Regions from separate parts of the Streptomyces sp. B1I3 genome, predicted to be linked through region 1. Evidence: predicted binding sites of a transcription regulator. Region 1 holds the regulator's gene; each other region holds the start of a gene.

The links. The regulator HrcA, encoded in region 1, represses chaperone genes, less so after heat shock. The targets are predictions, from matches to a motif close to TTNGCACTCNGNNNNNCNGAGTGCNAA.
Region 2: the regulator HrcA is predicted to act here: its motif matches at 4,549-4,575, upstream of groES (co-chaperone GroES).
Region 3: the regulator HrcA is predicted to act here: its motif matches at 2,338-2,364, upstream of groL (chaperonin GroEL).

The regions. Positions count from the first base shown of each region.
Region 1 covers NZ_JAUSYD010000001.1:5,452,708-5,459,204, forward strand. Annotated here, with positions in the region: gene QFZ58_RS24765 (ATP-binding SpoIIE family protein phosphatase) at 1-518, shown strand, start outside; gene hemW (radical SAM family heme chaperone HemW) at 566-1,798, shown strand; gene QFZ58_RS24775 (DUF3097 domain-containing protein) at 2,005-2,823, opposite strand; gene QFZ58_RS24780 (MBL fold metallo-hydrolase) at 2,890-3,612, opposite strand; gene hrcA (heat-inducible transcriptional repressor HrcA) at 3,778-4,794, shown strand; gene dnaJ (molecular chaperone DnaJ) at 4,795-5,934, shown strand; gene QFZ58_RS24795 (nitronate monooxygenase) at 6,160-6,497, shown strand, end outside.
Region 2 covers NZ_JAUSYD010000001.1:3,267,741-3,274,237, reverse strand. Annotated here, with positions in the region: gene QFZ58_RS14805 (RNA polymerase sigma factor) at 1-1,076, shown strand, start outside; gene QFZ58_RS14800 (VOC family protein) at 1,204-1,671, shown strand; gene QFZ58_RS14795 (DUF1876 domain-containing protein) at 1,743-2,015, shown strand; gene QFZ58_RS14790 (methyltransferase domain-containing protein) at 2,184-3,410, opposite strand; gene QFZ58_RS14785 (polysaccharide deacetylase family protein) at 3,501-4,460, shown strand; gene groES (co-chaperone GroES) at 4,728-5,036, shown strand; gene groL (chaperonin GroEL) at 5,135-6,497, shown strand, end outside.
Region 3 covers NZ_JAUSYD010000001.1:3,582,407-3,588,903, reverse strand. Annotated here, with positions in the region: gene thrC (threonine synthase) at 1-1,259, shown strand, start outside; gene QFZ58_RS16350 (MoaD/ThiS family protein) at 1,288-1,563, shown strand; gene QFZ58_RS16345 (cold-shock protein) at 1,994-2,200, shown strand; gene groL (chaperonin GroEL) at 2,526-4,148, shown strand; gene QFZ58_RS16335 (glycoside hydrolase family 9 protein) at 4,624-6,497, shown strand, end outside.

The DNA of each region.
Region 1 (6,497 bases):
AGGCCGCCGAGGCCGCCGCGCTGATGGTCGCGGCGGCGGGCGGGCAGCAGATCCAGGACGGCCTGCGGATGCAGGACGGCCTGCAGACCCCGGACGGCTCCCAGTCCCGCTTCCTGTCCCTGCTCTACGGTGACATCGTCCCGCTCCCGGACGGCGGTGTGCGCTGCACCGTGGCGAGCGCCGGCCATCCGCTCCCGCTGCTGCTGCGACCCGACGGCTCCGTGCGCACGGCCGCCGAGTCGCAGGTGCTGCTCGGGGTCGTCGAGGACGTGGCGTACGAGAGCCAGAGCTTCGACCTGGCCCCGGGCGACAGCCTTCTCTGCGTCACCGACGGGGTGACGGAGCGGCGCTCCGGACGGCTGATGTTCGACGACGGCGACGGCCTCGCGCGGGTGCTGGCCGACTGCGCCGGGCTGTCCGCCGACGGGATCGCCGACCGGATCAAGCGGGCCGTCCACGCCTTCGCCGAGCGCCCGCCCGACGACGACCTGGCGCTGCTCGTGCTCCAGGTCGACTGAACGGAGCGTGGACCGGGGAACTCCGCGGGCGAGTGACAATGGACGGTATGCCTTCCGTACTGCCCGATGGTGAGCCCGTGCCCGACGACGGGGCACTGCCCCGCCATGCCCTGGAAGGCGCCGCCGGCCGGCCGCTCGGCTTCTACCTGCACGTGCCCTACTGCGCCACCCGCTGCGGCTACTGCGACTTCAACACGTACACCGCGACGGAGCTGCGCGGTTCCGGCGGCGCCCTGGCCTCACGGGACAACTACGCGGCCCACCTGGTCGAGGAGGTCCGTCAGGCCCGAAAGGTGCTCGGCGACGACCCGCGGCCGGTCCGTACCGTCTTCGTCGGCGGCGGTACGCCCACCCTGCTCCCCGCCGCCGACCTCGTCCGGATGCTCGCCGCGATCCGGGAGGAGTTCGGGCTCGCGGACGACGCCGAGATCACCACGGAGGCCAATCCCGAGTCCGTCGATCCGGCATATCTGTCGGCGCTGCGCGACGGTGGCTTCAACCGTGTCTCCTTCGGCATGCAGAGCGCCCGGCAGCACGTCCTGAAGGTCCTGGACCGCACCCACACGCCGGGCAGGCCCGAGGCCTGCGTCGCCGAGGCGCGCGCGGCCGGCTTCGAGCACGTCAACCTCGATCTGATCTACGGCACCCCGGGGGAGTCCGACGACGACTGGCGGGCCTCCCTGGACGCGGCGATCGGGGCCGGTCCGGACCACGTCTCGGCCTACGCGCTGATCGTCGAGGAAGGCACCCAGCTCGCCCGGCGCATCCGGCGCGGCGAGGTGCCGATGACGGACGACGACGTCCACGCCGACCGCTACCTGATCGCCGACGAGGCGATGGCGGCCGCAGGTTTCTCCTGGTACGAGGTGTCGAACTGGTCCCGTACGCCCGAGGGCCGCTGCCTGCACAACGAGCTGTACTGGCGCGGCGCCGACTGGTGGGGCGCCGGGCCGGGGGCGCACAGCCACGTCGGCGGCGTGCGCTGGTGGAACGTGAAGCACCCCGGGGCGTACGCGCAGGCTCTGGCCGAAGGGCGTTCGCCCGGGGCCGGTCGGGAGATCCTCGGCGAGGAGGACCGCCGGGTCGAGCGCATCCTGCTGGAGCTGCGCCTCGTCGAGGGGTGCCCCCTGTCGCTGCTGGCGCCCGCCGGGCTCGCGGCGGCCGGCCGGGCCGTGACGGACGGGCTGCTGGAGCCCGGCCCGTACGGCGAGGGTCGCGCGGTCCTCACCCTGCGCGGGCGGCTGCTCGCCGACGCCGTGGTGCGGGACCTGGTGGACTGAGGCCCGCACCAGCTCCCGGGCGGACCCGGGCCGCACCGGCTCCCCGGCGGACCCGGGCCGTACCGGACCCAGGCAGCACCGGGCCCGGTTCCGGGTGCCGGCCCCGCCCGGCGGGCGGGCCCGGCGCTGCCCCCGGCGCGTAGCCCCTGCGGCCCCCGGCGCGTAGCCCCTGCGGCCCTCGGCGCGCAGGCCCTCCGCCCTGGCGTTCAGGCCGGAAGGGTGACGAAGTCGATCAGCTCCTCGACGCGGCCGAGCAACTGCGGTTCCAGGTCCTTGTAGGAACCGACCCGGGACAGGATGTGCTGCCACGCCGCACCCGTGTTCTCCGGCCAACCCAGCGCACGGCACACCCCCGTCTTCCAGTCCTCGCCGCGCGGCACCACCGGCCAGCCCGCGATGCCCACGGACGACGGTTTCACCGCCTCCCAGACGTCGATGTACGGGTGTCCCACGACCAGCACGTTCCCGTCCGTGACCTGGGCGGCGATACGCGACTCCTTCGACCCGGGCACCAGGTGGTCGACCAGCACCCCCAGACGGGCGTCCGGGCCCGGCCCGAACTCGCGGACGATCGCGGGCAGGTCGTCGATGCCCTCCAGGTACTCCACGACCACGCCCTCGATGCGCAGGTCGTCGCCCCAGACCCGCTCGACCAGCTCGGCGTCGTGGCGGCCCTCCACGTAGATGCGGCCCGCCCGCGCCACACGGGCCCGTGCCCCCGGGACGGCCAGCGAACCGGAGGCCGTACGGGCCGGACGGGCGGGTCCCCCGGCCGAGGGCCGTACGAGGGTGACCACCCTGCCCTCCAGCAGGAAACCGCGAGGCTCCATCGGGAACACCCGGTGCTTGCCGAACCGGTCCTCCAGCGTGACCGTGGGCCCCTGGGCCGTCTTCTCGCACCGGATCACCGCTCCGCAGAAGCCGGTGGAGACCTCCTCCACGACCAGATCGGGCTCGGCGGGTACCTCGGGAACGGTGGCGGACCTCTTCCACGGCGGGGTCAGATCCGGCTGATAGCTGCGCATGGCACGACGATAAACGGCACGCCGGCGCAGGAGACGTGTTCACGGCAGGACGGGCAGGGAGCCCCCTCACGACACGCCGAACCGGCGGGCCAGCCCGTCGCGCTGCGCCCGGACGAACGCGGCGTCCACGACCGCCCCGTGCCCCGGCACGTACAGCGCGTCCTCGCCGCCCAGCTCCAGCAACCGGTCCAGGGCGGCCGGCCAGTGTGTGGTGACGGCGTCCGGGCCCGCCTGCGGCTCGCCGGACTCCTCGACCAGATCCCCGCAGAGCACCACGACGGGTGAGCCCGGCACCAGCACCGCCAGGTCGTGGCCGCTGTGCCCCGGGCCCACGTTCGCCAGCAGTACCTGCAGGCCGTCGCCCAGATCCAGGGTCCACTCACCGCTCACCTGATGCCGCGGCGGTACCAGCACGTCCGTCGCGGTGACGGCGTCGTGCTCGCTCAGCCCGTGACGCACCGCGTCCTCGCGCAGTTCCCCGGCGCCGTGCCTGAGCAGTTCTGCCGTGCCGACCGCGCCGTAGACCTCCGCCCCGGCGAAGGCGGCGGTGCCCAGTACGTGATCGAAGTGCGGGTGGCTGAGTGCGATATGCGTCACCCTGCGGCCGAGGAGGCCCTGCACCTGGGTCCGCAGTTCGACCCCCTCCCGGAGCGACGAGCCGGTGTCGTGGAGCAGCACGGCGTCCGCTCCGACCACCAGGGAGACCGTCGCGTCCCAGACAGGAAGGCGCCGGCGCCCCGTGCCGTTGCCCAACCGCTCCCAGCCGAACTCTTCCCAAGAGACGTCCATACGGCGACGCTATCGGCAACGACCTGCGCAGTCCCGCGACGGCATGGCCGGTCGCCCTTGCCCAGGTACCACTCCGCCCCCGTACACTGGCCGGGGGAATTGCTGGCACTCGAAAGCGCAGAGTGCCAGGCAGACACCGGAGAACCACAGCTGGAGGTGTGCGCGGTGCTCAGTGAACGCAGACTCGAAGTGCTGCGCGCCATCGTCCAGGACTATGTCGGCACCGAGGAGCCGGTCGGCTCCAAGGCGCTCACCGAGCGGCACAGCCTGGGAGTCTCCCCGGCCACTGTCCGCAACGACATGGCAGTACTGGAGGACGAGGGCTTCATCGCCCAGCCGCACACCAGTGCGGGGCGCATCCCCACGGACAAGGGCTACCGTCTTTTCGTCGACAAGCTCGCGGGCGTCAAGCCCCTGTCGTCGCCGGAACGCCGGGCCATCCAGAATTTCCTCGACGGCGCGGTCGACCTCGACGACGTCGTGGGCCGCACGGTCAGGCTGCTCGCGCAGCTGACCCGGCAGGTCGCCGTCGTGCAGTACCCCTCGCTGACCCGCTCGACGGTGCGGCACGTGGAGCTGCTGTCACTGGCCCCGGCCAGGCTGATGCTCGTACTGATCACGGACACGGGCCGTGTCGAACAGCGTATGATCGACTGCCCTGCACCGTTCGGTGACACCTCCCTGGCCGACCTGCGGGCCCGGCTCAACAGCCGGGTCGTGGGACGCCGCTTCGCGGATGTCCCGCGTCTGGTGCAGGACCTGCCGGAGTCCTTCGAGAGCGAGGACCGGGGAACCGTGTCCACGGTGCTCTCCGTCCTTCTCGAGACTCTGGTCGAAGAGACGGAGGAGCGGCTCATCATCGGCGGCACCTCCAACCTCACCCGCTTCGGGCACGACTTCCCTGTGATGATCCGGCCGGTGCTGGAGGCACTGGAGGAGCAGGTCGTGCTGCTGAAGCTGCTCGGTGAGGCGACGGACTCAGGCATGACCGTACGGATCGGGCACGAGAACGCCCACGAAGGCCTCAACTCCACATCCGTCGTCGCGGTCGGCTACGGTTCGGGCGACGAGGCAGTCGCCAAACTCGGCGTGGTCGGACCGACCCGCATGGACTACCCCGGAACGATGGGAGCGGTACGCGCAGTGGCACGTTACGTCGGACAGATCCTGGCGGAGTCGTAAGTGGCCACGGACTACTACGCCGTACTCGGCGTGCGCCGCGACGCATCTCAGGACGAGATCAAGAAGGCATTCCGCAGGCTCGCCCGCGAGCTGCACCCGGATGTCAACCCGGATCCGAAGACCCAGGAGCGGTTCAAGGAGATCAACGCCGCTTACGAGGTGCTGTCGGACCCGCAGAAGAAGCAGGTCTACGACCTCGGCGGCGACCCGCTGTCCGCCTCGGGCGGCGGCGGTGGCGCGGGCGGTTTCGGGGCCGGCGGCTTCGGCAACTTCAGCGACATCATGGACGCGTTCTTCGGCAACGCCACGCAGCGCGGACCGCGTTCGCGGACCAGGCGCGGCCAGGACGCCATGATCCGGCTGGAGATCGACCTCAACGAGGCGGCCTTCGGCACGACCAAGGACATCCAGGTCGACACGGCGGTCGTCTGCACGACCTGCAGTGGCGAGGGCGCCGCTCCCGGCACCTCCGCGCAGACCTGTGACATGTGCCGCGGCCGTGGCGAGGTCTCCCAGGTCACCCGGTCCTTCCTCGGCCAGGTCATGACCTCGCGGCCCTGCCCGCAGTGCCAGGGCTTCGGTACGGTCGTGCCGACCCCGTGCCCCGAGTGCGCCGGCGACGGCCGCATCCGTTCGCGGCGCACCCTCACCGTGAAGATTCCCGCGGGCGTCGACAACGGCACGCGTATCCAGCTCGCGGGCGAGGGCGAGGTCGGCCCCGGCGGCGGCCCTGCCGGTGACCTGTACGTCGAGATCCACGAGCTGTCGCACGCGGTGTTCCAGCGGCGCGGCGACGATCTGCACTGCACGGTCACCATCCCCATGACGGCTGCGGCACTCGGCACCCAGGTGCCGCTGGAGACGCTGGACGGCCTGGAGGAGATCGACATCCGGCCGGGCACCCAGTCCGGCCAGTCGGTCCCGCTGCACGGGCGCGGCATCACGCATCTGCGAGGCGGCGGGCGCGGGGACCTCATCGTGCACGTCGAGGTCACCACTCCGATGAAGATGGACCCCGAACAGGAGCACCTCCTGCGGGAGCTGGCGAAGCTGCGCGGTGAGGAGCGCCCCACCGGCCAGTTCCAGCCAGGGCAGCAAGGCCTTTTCTCCCGGTTGAAGGACGCTTTCAACGGCCGCTGACACCGGACGCCGGACAGGGCGGTGCAGACCGCCGCCCGATGCCGGGAGGCAGCTGAAGCGCCCGCCCGCACCGCACCACCGCACCGCCCGCCGGTCCCGTACCGGCGGGCGGTGCCGCGTGCGGGAGGTCCCGCCTGCCGGCGGACCGGCCGGCTGGCGAGGGAGGCCGGGGCTGCGTAAAACGGCTGATTCGGCACGGTGCGCGGGACGTGGCACGATGCGGTCATGTCCTTGGCGCTGACCGATCTCTGCCGGTATCCGATCGTGCAGGCCCCGATGGCCAGCGGGGTCTCCGGCCCGCATCTGGCCGGGGCCGTCACCGAGGCCGGGGGGCTCGGTTTCCTCGCCGCCGGCTACAAGACCGCGGACGGGATGTACAACGAGGTCGAACAGCTGCGCCGGCTGACCGGCGGGGCCTTCGGCGTCAACCTGTTCATGCCGCAGCCCCTGCTCGCAGACCCGAGCGCCGTCGAGGTGTACCGCCACCAGCTCGCGGGTGAGGCCTCCTGGTACGAGACCCCGCTCGGCGACCCCGACTCCAGCGGCGACGACGGATACGAGGC
Region 2 (6,497 bases), 2.2 Mb from region 1:
GGCCGGGTGCCTGGCTCACCGCCGCGGCGAAGAACCGGGCGATCGACCTCGTACGCCGCAAGGAGACCTACGCCCGCAAGCTGGCGGAGGTCGGGCGGGCCCTGGAGGACGTGCCGCCGCCCGAGCCGGCCGACCCGGAGGACATCGACGACGACCTGCTCCGGCTGGTCTTCACCTCCTGCCACCCCGTGCTCTCCACCGAGGCGCGCGTCGCCCTCACCCTGCGCCTGCTCGGCGGCCTGACCACCGACGAGATCGCCCGCGCCTTCCTGGCCACGGAGTCGGCCGTCGCCCAGCGCATCGTCCGCGCCAAGCGGGCCCTGGGCCGGGCGGGCGTCCCCTTCGAGGTGCCGGAGGGCCCCGAGCGCGCCGCCCGCCTCGGCTCCGTGCTCGACGTCATCTACCTGATCTTCAACGAGGGGTACGCGGCGACCGCCGGCGACGACTGGCTGCGTCCCGCGCTGTGCGAGGACGCGCTGCGCCTGGCCCGGGTGCTGGCGGGCCTCATGGAACGTGAGCCCGAGGTGCAGGGGCTCGTCGCCCTGCTGGAGCTCCAGGCCTCGCGGACCAGGGCCAGGACGGGGGCGGACGGCGCGCCGGTCCTGCTCGCGGACCAGAACCGCTCCCGCTGGGACCAGCTGCTGATCCGGCGCGGGTTCGCGGCCCTGCAGCGGGCGCACGCGGCGGGCGGCGCCCCCGGTCCCTACGCCCTGCAGGCCGCCATCGCCGCCTGTCACGCCCGCGCGTGGCGCTACGAGGACACCGACTGGGCGACGATCGCCGCGCTGTACGGCAGTCTCGCGAAGGCCGCCCCGTCACCGGTCGTGGAACTGAACCGTGCGGTCGCGGTCTCCATGGCCGAGGGCCCGGCGGCGGGCCTCGCCCTGACGGACGCGCTCGCGGGGAACCCGGCGCTGACGGCGTACCACCTGCTGCCGAGCGTGCGGGGGGACCTGCTGGAGCGGCTGGGGCGGCAGGAGGAGGCGCGCGCCGAATTCGTACGGGCGGCGGAGCTGACCCGTAACGCGCGGGAGCGGGCGCTGCTGCTCGCCCGGGCACAGCGCGTGTCCCGATGAGTTCCGGGGCCGGGACCGGTCTACCTTGCACAGCGTCCTCCGACGCGCAGGCCCGGGTGCACCGGCCCGGGCGCACGGTGTCGGACCCGCCGTACCGGAAGCACCACATCACGCGAGGAGCGAGACCATGCAGAAGATCAGGACCTTCCTGTGGTTCGACGGCCAGGCGCAGGAAGCCGCGGAGTTCTACGTCTCGGTCATCGGAGGCGACTCCCGCATCCTGGACGTCGCCCGCTATCCCCAGGAGTCACCGGACGAGGTGGGCAAGGTGATGACCGTGGAGTTCCGGCTCGCCGGCCAGGAGTACGTCGCCCTCAACGGCGGCCCGCAGTTCTCCTTCACCGAGGCGATCTCCCTGTCCGTCGACTGCGAGGACCAGGCGGAGGTCGACAGGCTGTGGGCCGCGCTCACCGCGGACGGCGGCGAGGAGAGCCGGTGCGGGTGGCTCAAGGACAAGTACGGGCTGTCCTGGCAGATCGTCCCGCGCGGCATGACCGAGGTGTTCTCCGACCCCGATCGGGCCAGGGCGGAGCGCGCCATGAAGGCGATGATGGGGATGCGGAAGCTGGACCTGCAGGCGGTCCGGGACGCCTGAGGCGCCCGGCGCCGTGCGCCTCCCGGCGAACGGGCGCACCCTGGAAACAGGAATCCCGGGAGGTGACCGTCATGATGGAGACCACGGTCGGATGGCACATCGAGCTGGAGTTCGAGGAGGACACCCACCGCACCCGTGCGGCCGCACTCGTGCGGCTGAGCGACGGGAGCGAGGTGCGGGCCCACGGCTACGCCAGCCGGCACCCATCCGACGCGGAACAGCCGCGGGTCGGTGAGGAGATCGCAGGCGCCCGCGCACTCAACGAACTGGCCATGAAGCTGCTCACCAAGGCGCACGACGAGATCGACGAGGCCTCGGGCCGGACCTCGTACCCCTTGACCTGACCACCTGACCACCTGACCACCTGACCACCTGACCACCTGGCCACCTGACCACCTGGCCACCTGACCGCCTGAACCGCCTGAACCGCCTGAACCGCCTGGCCCCCTGCTACCACCTGAGTACGCGGCCGGTCCTGCCGGGGCTTCAGGGTCCCCGGCAGGCTCAGGGGCTCAGGGGCGTTTCAGCGGCTGCCCGATCAGCATCGTCGGTGCTCCGGCCACCCGCGTCAGGAAGACGGTGGCGGAGTGCGGCCCCTGGAGCTTCATCCTGCGCCGCAACTCCTCCGGTTCCACCGCCGAACCGCGCTTCTTGACGGTCAGCACGCCCACCGCGCGCTCCCGCAGCAGCGCCTTCAGCCTCTTCATGTGGAAGGGCAGCTGATCGGTGATCTCGTACCCGGTCGCGTAGCCGGAGTCGTAGGGGGCGTCACTCGTGACGTACGCGATCGTCTCGTCGATCAGCCGGCCCCCGCACCGCTCGACGACGTCGGCGACCAGGTGGGCACGGATGACGGCGCCGTCCGGCTCGTAGAGATACCGGCCGACGGGTCCGACGGGCGGCGCGGGGAGCGGGGCGGCGGCGGTCAGGGTCGCGCGGGACGGCAGGAGGGTGGCCCGGAAGGCTCCGGGACGGAAACCGTCGCCGAACCAGAGCACCGCCTCCTTCACGTCCCCGCCGTCCGAGATCCATTCGGCCTCGGCGTGCGGCCCGATCGCCTCGTGCGGCACGCCTGGGGCGATCTTCAGCGCCGCGCGGGGCGCCTTCAGGGCGGCGGCGGTGGCCCAGGAGAGCGGGGGTGAGTACGCCTCCGGGTCGAAGATCCTGCCGCGTCCGCCGCGCCGGGCCGGGTCGACGAAGACGGCGTCGTACGGGGAGGTGTCGATCTCCGTGACGTCGGCGCACCGCACCTCGACGAGGTCCTGGAGGCCGAGCGCCTGGGCGTTGGCGCGGGCGACCTCGACGGTCAGCGGGTCGCGGTCCACGGCGAGGACACCGATCCCGGCCCGGGCGAGGGCGATGGCGTCGCCGCCGATGCCGCAGCACAGGTCGGCGACGCGCCGTACGCCGCCGAGCCCCGCGAACCGCTCGGCACGGTAGGTGGCGACGGAGGTCCGGGTGGCCTGCTCCACGCCGTCGGGGGTGAAGAACATGCGGTACGCGTCGGCCGCCCCGAACTTCGCGACCGCGCGCTGCCGCAGCCGCGCCTGACCGAGCGCCGCTGACACGAGGGCGGCCGGGTGGGTGCGGCGCAGCCGGGTCGCGGTGGCCAGCTCCCGGGCGGGGTCGTGGTCGCGCAGCTCGTCCAGGAGCGCCGTGCCCTCGGGGGTGCGCAGGGCGGCGAAGGCGGCGAGCGGGTCGGCGGGCTCGGCCTGATCGGCAGGGGAAAGGGCGTTCACGGCTCCATTGTGAGCCAGCCGGGGGACGCGCCGGGTGCGGTGGAGGTGTCGTGGGAGGCGGCCGGTGCCCCGGTGGCAGGATGCGGCGCCATGCAACTAGTACGACAAAACGAAAAACCTGTCATCAAACCGCACAGAACGGCCTGTGCGGTCCTGGTCGCCCTGCTGATCGGTGCCGCCGCCTCCGGTTGCGCCGACGGTGGGGACGAAGGGGCCGCCGGCCAGGGGGAGCCGGCGGCCGGGCAGCCGGGAGCCGCCGCCGCGCAGGCGGGCCCCGCCGCGGCCGCGGCCGCTGCCGAGACGCGGGCCGAGGCCGAGCTGCTGAATCGGCAGCAGGCGGCCCGCGTCGCCGTCGCGAAGAGGTGGGGGCTGTCCGAGGTCCCGCTCACCGCGCCCGCGCCGCCTGCCGAGAAGCCGCACATCGCCACCCGCGAGGGCTTCGAGGTCGAGGGCGGGGAGGATCTGCCGCCGGTCTTCACCACCGTGCCGACCAAGGAGCGGATCGTCTTCCTGACGATGGACGACGGCGCCGAGAAGGACCCCGAGCTGCTGCGGATGATGTCGGAGCTGAACATCCCGTACAGCGCCTTCCTCAGCGACTACGAGGTGAGCGACGACTACGGCTACTTCAAGGAGATGCAGGCCCACGGGGTCACCCTCAACAACCACACGCTCACCCACCCCTACCTCCCCGGGCTGTCCGAGGAGGACCAGCGGCGGGAGATCTGCGGCTCGCAGGACAGGATCGAGAAGCGCCTGGGGAAGCGGCCCACTCTCTTCCGGCCGCCGTACGGCAACTACAACGGCGACACCCTGCGCGTCGCCAAGTCCTGCGGCATCGAGGCCGTGCCCCTGTGGGCCGCCGAGGCGTTCCCCGACCGCATGGAGTGGCGCGAGTGGGACAGGGACCTGCATCCCGGCGACATCATCCTCACCCACTTCCGGGGCCCTGACGACTGGGACGGATCCATGGCCGACATGATCCGCAACGTCATGAGGACGGTCACCGGCAAGGGGTACGCCGTGGCCAGGCTGGAGGACTACGTCTGACGGGCCGTCCGCCGTACGGAACCCTGTGCGGATCTCCGGCGTTGTGCGGGCGTGGAGCCGCCCGGCCACGCCACGCGAGGGTGGTCAATTGGCACTCCGCTTGACCGAGTGCTAATCGCAGTCATAGTCTCAGTGCTGGCACTCCCCACTGGAGAGTGCCAGCACCACTGCGACAGGGCAGGTCCGGCACCCGCGACGACGGATCCACCTGGTCGCCACCCACAGACTGTTAAACCCCGTGAGATCTCCGAAGGGGGAGACCGGATCGTGTCGACCACCAGCTCCAAGGTTGCGATCAAGCCGCTCGAGGACCGCATTGTGGTCCAGCCGCTCGACGCCGAGCAGACCACGGCTTCCGGCCTGGTCATTCCGGACACCGCCAAGGAGAAGCCCCAGGAGGGCGTCGTCCTGGCCGTGGGCCCGGGCCGCTTCGAGAACGGCGAGCGCCTTCCGCTCGACGTCAAGACCGGCGATGTCGTTCTGTACAGCAAGTACGGCGGTACCGAGGTGAAGTACAACGGCGAGGAGTACCTCGTCCTCTCGGCGCGCGACGTTCTCGCGATCATCGAGAAGTAACTCACCCACGTTTGCTTCCGTTCTGCGCCCCTGGCCCCCTGCGAAATAACTAGCCGGGTGGCGAGGGGCGCAGTTCGTTTGAGAGGACAGCTCAGCCCATGGCGAAGATTCTGAAGTTCGACGAGGACGCCCGTCGCGCCCTTGAGCGCGGCGTCAACAAGCTTGCCGACACGGTGAAGGTGACGATCGGCCCGAAGGGCCGCAACGTCGTCATCGACAAGAAGTTCGGCGCTCCCACCATCACCAACGACGGTGTCACCATCGCGCGCGAGGTCGAGCTCGACGACCCGTACGAGAACCTCGGTGCCCAGCTGGTGAAGGAGGTGGCGACCAAGACCAACGACGTAGCCGGTGACGGCACCACCACCGCCACCGTGCTCGCCCAGGCGCTCGTCCGCGAGGGTCTGCGCAACGTTGCCGCGGGCGCGTCCCCGGCCGCCCTGAAGAAGGGCATCGACGCCGCCGTGAAGGCCGTGTCCGAGGAGCTCCTCGCGACCGCCCGCCCGATCGACGACAAGTCCGACATCGCCGCCGTGGCCGCGCTCTCCGCGCAGGACGCCCAGGTCGGCGAGCTCATCGCGGACGCGATGGACAAGGTCGGCAAGGACGGTGTCATCACCGTCGAGGAGTCCAACACCTTCGGTCTGGACCTCGAGTTCACCGAGGGCATGGCCTTCGACAAGGGCTACCTCTCCCCGTACATGGTGACCGACCAGGAGCGTATGGAGGCCGTCCTCGACGACCCGTACATCCTGATCCACCAGGGCAAGATCGGCTCCATCCAGGAGCTGCTCCCGCTCCTGGAGAAGGTCATCCAGGCGGGTGCCTCCAAGCCGCTGCTCATCATCGCCGAGGACGTCGAGGGCGAGGCGCTCTCCACCCTCGTCGTCAACAAGATCCGTGGCACCTTCAACGCCGTCGCGGTGAAGGCCCCGGGCTTCGGTGACCGCCGCAAGGCCATGCTCGGAGACATCGCCACCCTCACCGGTGCGACCGTCATCGCCGAGGAGGTCGGCCTCAAGCTCGACCAGGCCGGTCTGGACGTGCTGGGCACCGCCCGCCGCGTCACCGTCTCGAAGGACGACACGACCATCGTCGACGGCGGCGGCGACTCCGCCGACGTCAAGGGCCGCGTCAACCAGATCAAGGCCGAGATCGAGTCCACGGACTCCGACTGGGACCGCGAGAAGCTCCAGGAGCGCCTCGCGAAGCTGGCCGGCGGCGTCTGCGTGATCCGTGTCGGTGCCGCCACCGAGGTGGAGCTCAAGGAGAAGAAGCACCGTCTGGAGGACGCCATCTCCGCGACCCGCGCCGCGGTCGAGGAGGGCATCGTCTCCGGTGGTGGCTCCGCTCTGGTCCACGCCGTCAAGGTCCTCGAGGGCAACCTCGGCAAGACCGGCGACGAGGCCACGGGTGTCGCGGTCGTGCGCCGCGCCGCCGTCGAGCCGCTGCGCTGGATCG
Region 3 (6,497 bases), 1.9 Mb from region 1:
CCGTGGACCTCGGTCCCGCCGTAGCGCTTTCCTGCCGCGAATGCGGCGAGCGTTTCGAACTCGGTCCGATTTTCGCCTGCGCGTCCTGTTTCGGGCCGCTCGAAGTGGCGTACGACCTGCCGAGCGGCTCCCCCGAAGAGCTGAAGAAGCGCATTGCCGAGGGCCCCGACAACATCTGGCGCTACGCGCCGCTGCTGCCGGTCCCCTCCGATGTCGCCGACAAGCCCAACATCAACCCCGGTTTCACCAAGCTGGTCAAGGCCGACAACCTCGCCCGTGAGCTGGGCGTCACCGGCGGTCTCTACGTGAAGGACGACTCCGGCAACCCGACGCACTCCTTCAAGGACCGTGTCGTCGCCATCGCCGTCGAGGCCGCCCGCGCGTTCGGTTTCACCACGCTCTCCTGCTCCTCGACCGGCAACCTCGCCGGCGCGGTGGGTGCCGCGGCGGCCCGTGCCGGCTTCCGGTCCTGCGTGTTCATCCCGCACGACCTGGAGCAGGGCAAGGTCGTCATGGCCGCGGTGTACGGCGGCGAGCTCGTCGGCATCGAGGGCAACTACGACGACGTCAACCGCTTCTGCTCGGAGCTCATCGGCGACCCGCTCGGCGAGGGCTGGGGCTTCGTCAACGTCAACCTGCGCCCGTACTACGGCGAGGGGTCCAAGACCCTGGCGTACGAGATCTGCGAGCAGCTGGGCTGGCAGCTGCCCGACCAGCTCGTCATCCCGATCGCGTCCGGATCCCAGCTCACGAAGATCGACAAGGGTCTGCAGGAGCTGATCAAGCTCGGCCTGGTCGAGGACAAGCCGTACAAGATCTTCGGTGCGCAGGCCGAGGGCTGCTCCCCGGTCTCCACCGCCTTCAAGGCCGGTCACGACGTCGTACGGCCCCAGAAGCCGAACACGATCGCCAAGTCCCTCGCCATCGGCAACCCGGCAGACGGCCCGTACGTCCTGGACATCGCCCGGCGTACCGGCGGGGCCGTGGAGGACGTCGACGACGAGCAGATCGTCGACGCGATCAAGCTGCTGGCCCGGACCGAGGGCATCTTCGCGGAGACCGCGGGCGGTGTGACGGTCGGTGTCACGAAGAAGCTGATCGACGCGGGCCTCCTGGACCCGTCCCTGACCACCGTCGTCCTGAACACCGGAGACGGACTGAAGACGCTGGACGCCGTCGCCCCGACGACCGGCCTGTCGGCGACGATCCGGCCCAGCCTGGACGCGTTCCGCGACGCGGGCCTCGCCGCCGGCAACTGACCACCCGAGACCGAAGGAAGGCACCCACATGAGCGTCAAGGTCCGTATCCCCACCATCCTCCGCACCTACACGGGCGGTCAGGCCGAGGTCTCGGCCGAGGGTGCGGTTCTGTCCGAGGTCATCGCGTCCCTCGAGAAGGACCACCCGGGCATCGCCGCCCGCGTGCTGGACGACCAGGGCAAGCTGCGCCGCTTCGTCAACGTGTACGTCAACGACGACGACGTGCGTTTCGAGGGCGGCCTGGACGCGGCCACGCCGGACGGCGCCGGCGTCTCGATCATCCCGGCCGTGGCCGGAGGCTGACACGGGTGCCGGACTTCCTGTCCGGCTCGGCATCGTGACGATGACCCCCTCCGCGAGAAGCGGAGGGGGTCATTCTGCATGGTTGAGCACGGTACAGTTGGGGAAGCCTCCTCGGCCGCCTGTGCCACCCGCATATGAGAATGCGCCTGGTCGCGACGAGAAGTGGCCAAAGTGCGTGTACCCCTTGCGCCATAAGTGGCCTATGTCGGGCCCGAGTTGCCCTGGAATCCTGCGAGTTACCCCTATCCGGGCGTTCAGCCGCGCCCAGAATTCTCGTCCGATTGACCTGTTGCAGAGGGCAGTTGGGCAGATACATTCGGCCGCGGTCGACGCGTTCCGGCGCACGCCGCCCCCTCCTGTCGGGGGGTGAGTTTGACCCGGGTCCGCGAAGTGCGGTCCTGTGCAAGGGCCAGTAATAGGGGAGTTAGGCATGGCTCAGGGCACCGTCAAGTGGTTCAACGCGGAGAAGGGGTACGGCTTCATCGCGGTCGACGGTGGTGCGGATGTTTTCGTCCACTACAGCGCGATCCAGATGGACGGATACCGCACCCTCGAAGAGGGTCAGCGAGTTGAATTCGAGATCTCGCAGGGCCAGAAGGGGCCGCAGGCGGACATGGTCAAGCTCGCCGTCGGCTGAGCTCGGCGCGGTCGGCCGACGACACCACTCGCACACGCAGGGCCCGTACCCGTAAGAGGGGTACGGGCCCTGCGCGCGTCCCGCGCCGGCTTCCGGTTCCCGGAGGGTGTTCACCCAGCGAGCCATCACCGAAGGCGCTTGCACTCTCCGGGGTCGAGTGCTAATCATTGGCGTTAGCACTCTCCAGGTGAGAGTGACAGAACTTGGACCGGGCCGGTGAGGCCCGCAGGCCCGGTGGGGCAAGGAACCACTGGGCACGCTGGCCGTCCGTCGCGGGCGCCACTCGGTCCGGAGAATCCACCCCTGTCCGGGAGGACCACTTCACATGGCCAAGATCATCGCGTTCGACGAGGAGGCACGGCGCGGTCTCGAGCGCGGGATGAACCAGCTCGCCGACGCCGTCAAGGTAACCCTCGGCCCGAAGGGCCGTAACGTCGTCCTCGAGAAGAAGTGGGGCGCGCCCACGATCACCAACGATGGTGTTTCCATCGCCAAGGAGATCGAGCTCGAGGACCCGTACGAGAAGATCGGTGCGGAGCTGGTCAAGGAGGTCGCCAAGAAGACGGACGACGTCGCCGGCGACGGTACGACCACCGCCACCGTTCTCGCCCAGGCGCTCGTCCGCGAGGGCCTGCGCAACGTCGCCGCGGGTGCCAACCCGATGGCTCTCAAGCGTGGCATCGAGAAGGCCGTCGAGGCCGTCTCCGCCGCTCTGCTGGAGCAGGCGAAGGACGTGGAGACCAAGGAGCAGATCGCTTCGACGGCCTCCATCTCCGCTGCTGACACCGAGATCGGCGCCAAGATCGCCGAGGCTATGGACAAGGTCGGCAAGGAAGGCGTCATCACCGTCGAGGAGTCCCAGACCTTCGGTCTGGAGCTCGAGCTCACGGAGGGTATGCGCTTCGACAAGGGCTACATCTCGGCGTACTTCGCCACCGACATGGAGCGTATGGAGACGTCGTTCGACGACCCGTACATCCTGATCGTCAACTCCAAGATCAGCAACGTGAAGGACCTCCTTCCGCTGCTCGAGAAGGTCATGCAGTCGGGCAAGCCCCTGCTGATCATCGCGGAGGACGTCGAGGGCGAGGCCCTGTCGACCCTGGTCGTCAACAAGATCCGTGGCACCTTCAAGTCCGTCGCCGTCAAGGCTCCGGGCTTCGGTGACCGCCGCAAGGCCATGCTCGGCGACATCGCCATCCTCACCGGTGGCACCGTCATCTCCGAGGAGGTCGGTCTCAAGCTGGAGAACGCCGGCCTGGACCTGCTCGGCACCGCCCGCAAGGTCGTCATCACCAAGGACGAGACGACGATCGTCGACGGCGGCGGCGAGAGCGACCAGGTTCAGGGTCGCGTCAAGCAGATCCGTGCCGAGATCGAGAACTCCGACTCGGACTACGACCGCGAGAAGCTGCAGGAGCGCCTCGCGAAGCTGGCCGGCGGCGTGGCCGTCATCAAGGCCGGCGCCGCCACCGAGGTGGAGCTCAAGGAGCGCAAGCACCGCATCGAGGACGCGGTGCGCAACGCCAAGGCCGCCGTCGAGGAGGGCATCGTCGCCGGTGGTGGCGTGGCTCTGCTCCAGGCCTCGGCCGTCTTCGAGAAGCTCGACCTGACCGGTGACGAGGCCACGGGCGCCAACGCCGTGAAGCTCGCGCTGGAGGCCCCGCTCAAGCAGATCGCCGTCAACGGTGGTCTCGAGGGTGGCGTCATCGTCGAGAAGGTGCGCAACCTGCCGATCGGTCACGGCCTCAACGCCGCGACCGGCGAGTACGTCGACATGATCGCCGAGGGCATCATCGACCCGGCGAAGGTCACGCGCTCCGCTCTGCAGAACGCCGCCTCCATCGCCGCGCTCTTCCTCACCACCGAGGCCGTCATCGCCGACAAGCCGGAGAAGGCCTCTGCGGCCGCTCCGGGCGGCATGCCGGGCGGTGACATGGACTTCTGATCCTCGGATCAGCAGCTCCACGCGGTACCCGCAGTACCTGATACGACGTCGGCCCCCGGGATTCCTCCCGGGGGCCGACGTCGTTCCGCGTGGCGCGTCCACGCCGTGCCGACGTCGTTCCGCGTGGCGCGTCCACGCCGTGCCGACGTCGTTCCGCGTGGCGCGTCCACGCCGTGCCGACGTCGTTCCGCGTGGCCCGTCCACGCCGACTCGGGCGTGGTCCGCGTGCTCTTCTGTCATGACCCTGGCGTAACGCGTGCCCCAGGCCCCACAATGGCTGCGCTCCGTGGAACCGCTCCCACGTCTCGGTGCTCCCGTCGCGCCGCCGTTCGTTGGGAGCGCTCCCATGAAGTGTGTCGCCCGTACCCCCACACACGTACGTCGACGAAAGGTCTCATCGGTGAACGCCTTACCGCCCCCCGCCCGGCCCGTACCCGTTCGATCCCGGTCCCGGTCCGGGAGGAGCGTGTTCGGGTTGTCGGCCGCCGTCCTTCTGTGCGCGGGCGCCCTGGCCGTGCCCGGCACGGCCCTGGCCGACGACGCCGAACCAGGGCCCGAGCAGATCGCCAACGGCGATTTCACCGCCGGTGCCGCGCCCTGGTGGTGGACGGCGAACACATCGGCCGCGGTGTCCGACGGCCGGCTGTGCGTCGACGTCCCCGCCGGCACCGCCAACGCCTGGGACGTCATCGTCGGGCAGAACGAGGTCCCGATCGTCGCTGGTGAGAGCTACGAGCTGTCCTACACCGCCAGTTCGACCGTTCCCCTGACCGTCCAGACGCGGGTCCAGGAGGCGGTCGACCCGTACACGGCGGTCCTCGCCACGGCGGACCCGGTGGGTACGGAGGCCACGCACGTCACCCGTACGTTCACGGCGTCGGTGGACCAGCCGGCCGCGTCGGTGCAGCTGCAGATCGGCGGCGGTGAGCGGGCGACGGTCTTCTGCATGGACGACGTGTCGCTGCGGGGCGGGGCCCAGCCCCCTGTCTACGTGCCGGACACCGGATCGCCGGTCCGCGTCAACCAGGTCGGCTACCTGCCCCGCGGTCCCAAGAGCGGCACCGTGGTCACCGATGCCGACGCGCCGCTGACCTGGACGGTCAAGTCCGCCGACGGTTCGACGGCCGCCACGGGTACGACCGTGCCGCAGGGCGAGGATCCCAGCTCACGTCAGCGGATCCACACCTTCGACTTCGGCGACCTCACCACGGTGGGCGACGGCTACACCGTGGAGGTCGACGGCGAGGTGAGTGAGCCGTTCTCGATCCGCGGCGACCTGTACGACGGGCTGCGCTCCGACGCGCTGGCGTACTTCTACCACAACCGCAGTGGTATCGAGATCGACGCGGACCTCGTCGGTGAGGAGTACGCGCGCCCGGCCGGGCACATCGGTGTCGCGCCCAACAAGGGCGACACGGACGTCCCCTGTCAGCCGGGGGTCTGCGACTACCGGCTGGACGTGTCGGGCGGCTGGTACGACGCGGGTGACCACGGCAAGTACGTGGTCAACGGCGGCATCTCGGTGGCGCAGTTGATGTCCACCTACGAGCGGACGCTGACCGCCGGGAACGCGGAGTCGGCCGAGCTGGACGACGGCGCGCTGCGGGTGCCCGAGCGGAACAACGGGGTGCCGGACATCCTGGACGAGGCGCGCTGGGAGATGGACTTCCTGATCAAGATGCAGGTCCCGGCCGGGAAGCCACTGGCGGGGATGGTCCACCACAAGATGCACGATGCCGAGTGGACCGGTCTGCCGACGAAGCCGCACCTCGACCCGCAGCAGCGTGAGTTGCACCCGCCGTCGACGGCCGCCACGCTCAACGTCGCCGCCACGGCGGCCCAGTGCGCCCGGCTCTACGCCCCCTTCGACGCGGCCTTCGCGGACCGCTGTCTGCGGGCCGCCGAGACCGCGTGGAACGCGGCGAAGCAGCACCCGGCCGTGTTCGCCGACCCGAACGACGGCGTGGGCGGCGGCGCGTACGGCGACAACAACGTCTCCGACGAGTTCTACTGGGCGGCCGCCGAGCTGTTCACGACGACGGGCAAGGACACCTACCGCCAGGCGGTGCTCTCCTCCGGCCTGCACGGTGACGTGGACGCCGTCTTCCCGGCGGGTGGCGGAATCTCCTGGGGCGCCACCGCCGGGCTCGGGGCGCTCACCCTGGCCACCGTGCCCAACGCACTGACGCCGAATCAGGTGGCCGGGGTCCGTTCCGTGGTGACCGCGGGCGCCGACCGGTATGCCGCGCAGTCCCGTGAGCAGGCGTACGGGCTGCCGTACGCGCCGAGCGGCGAGGACTACGTCTGGGGGTCCAACAGCCAGGTGCTCAACAACATGGTCGTCCTGGC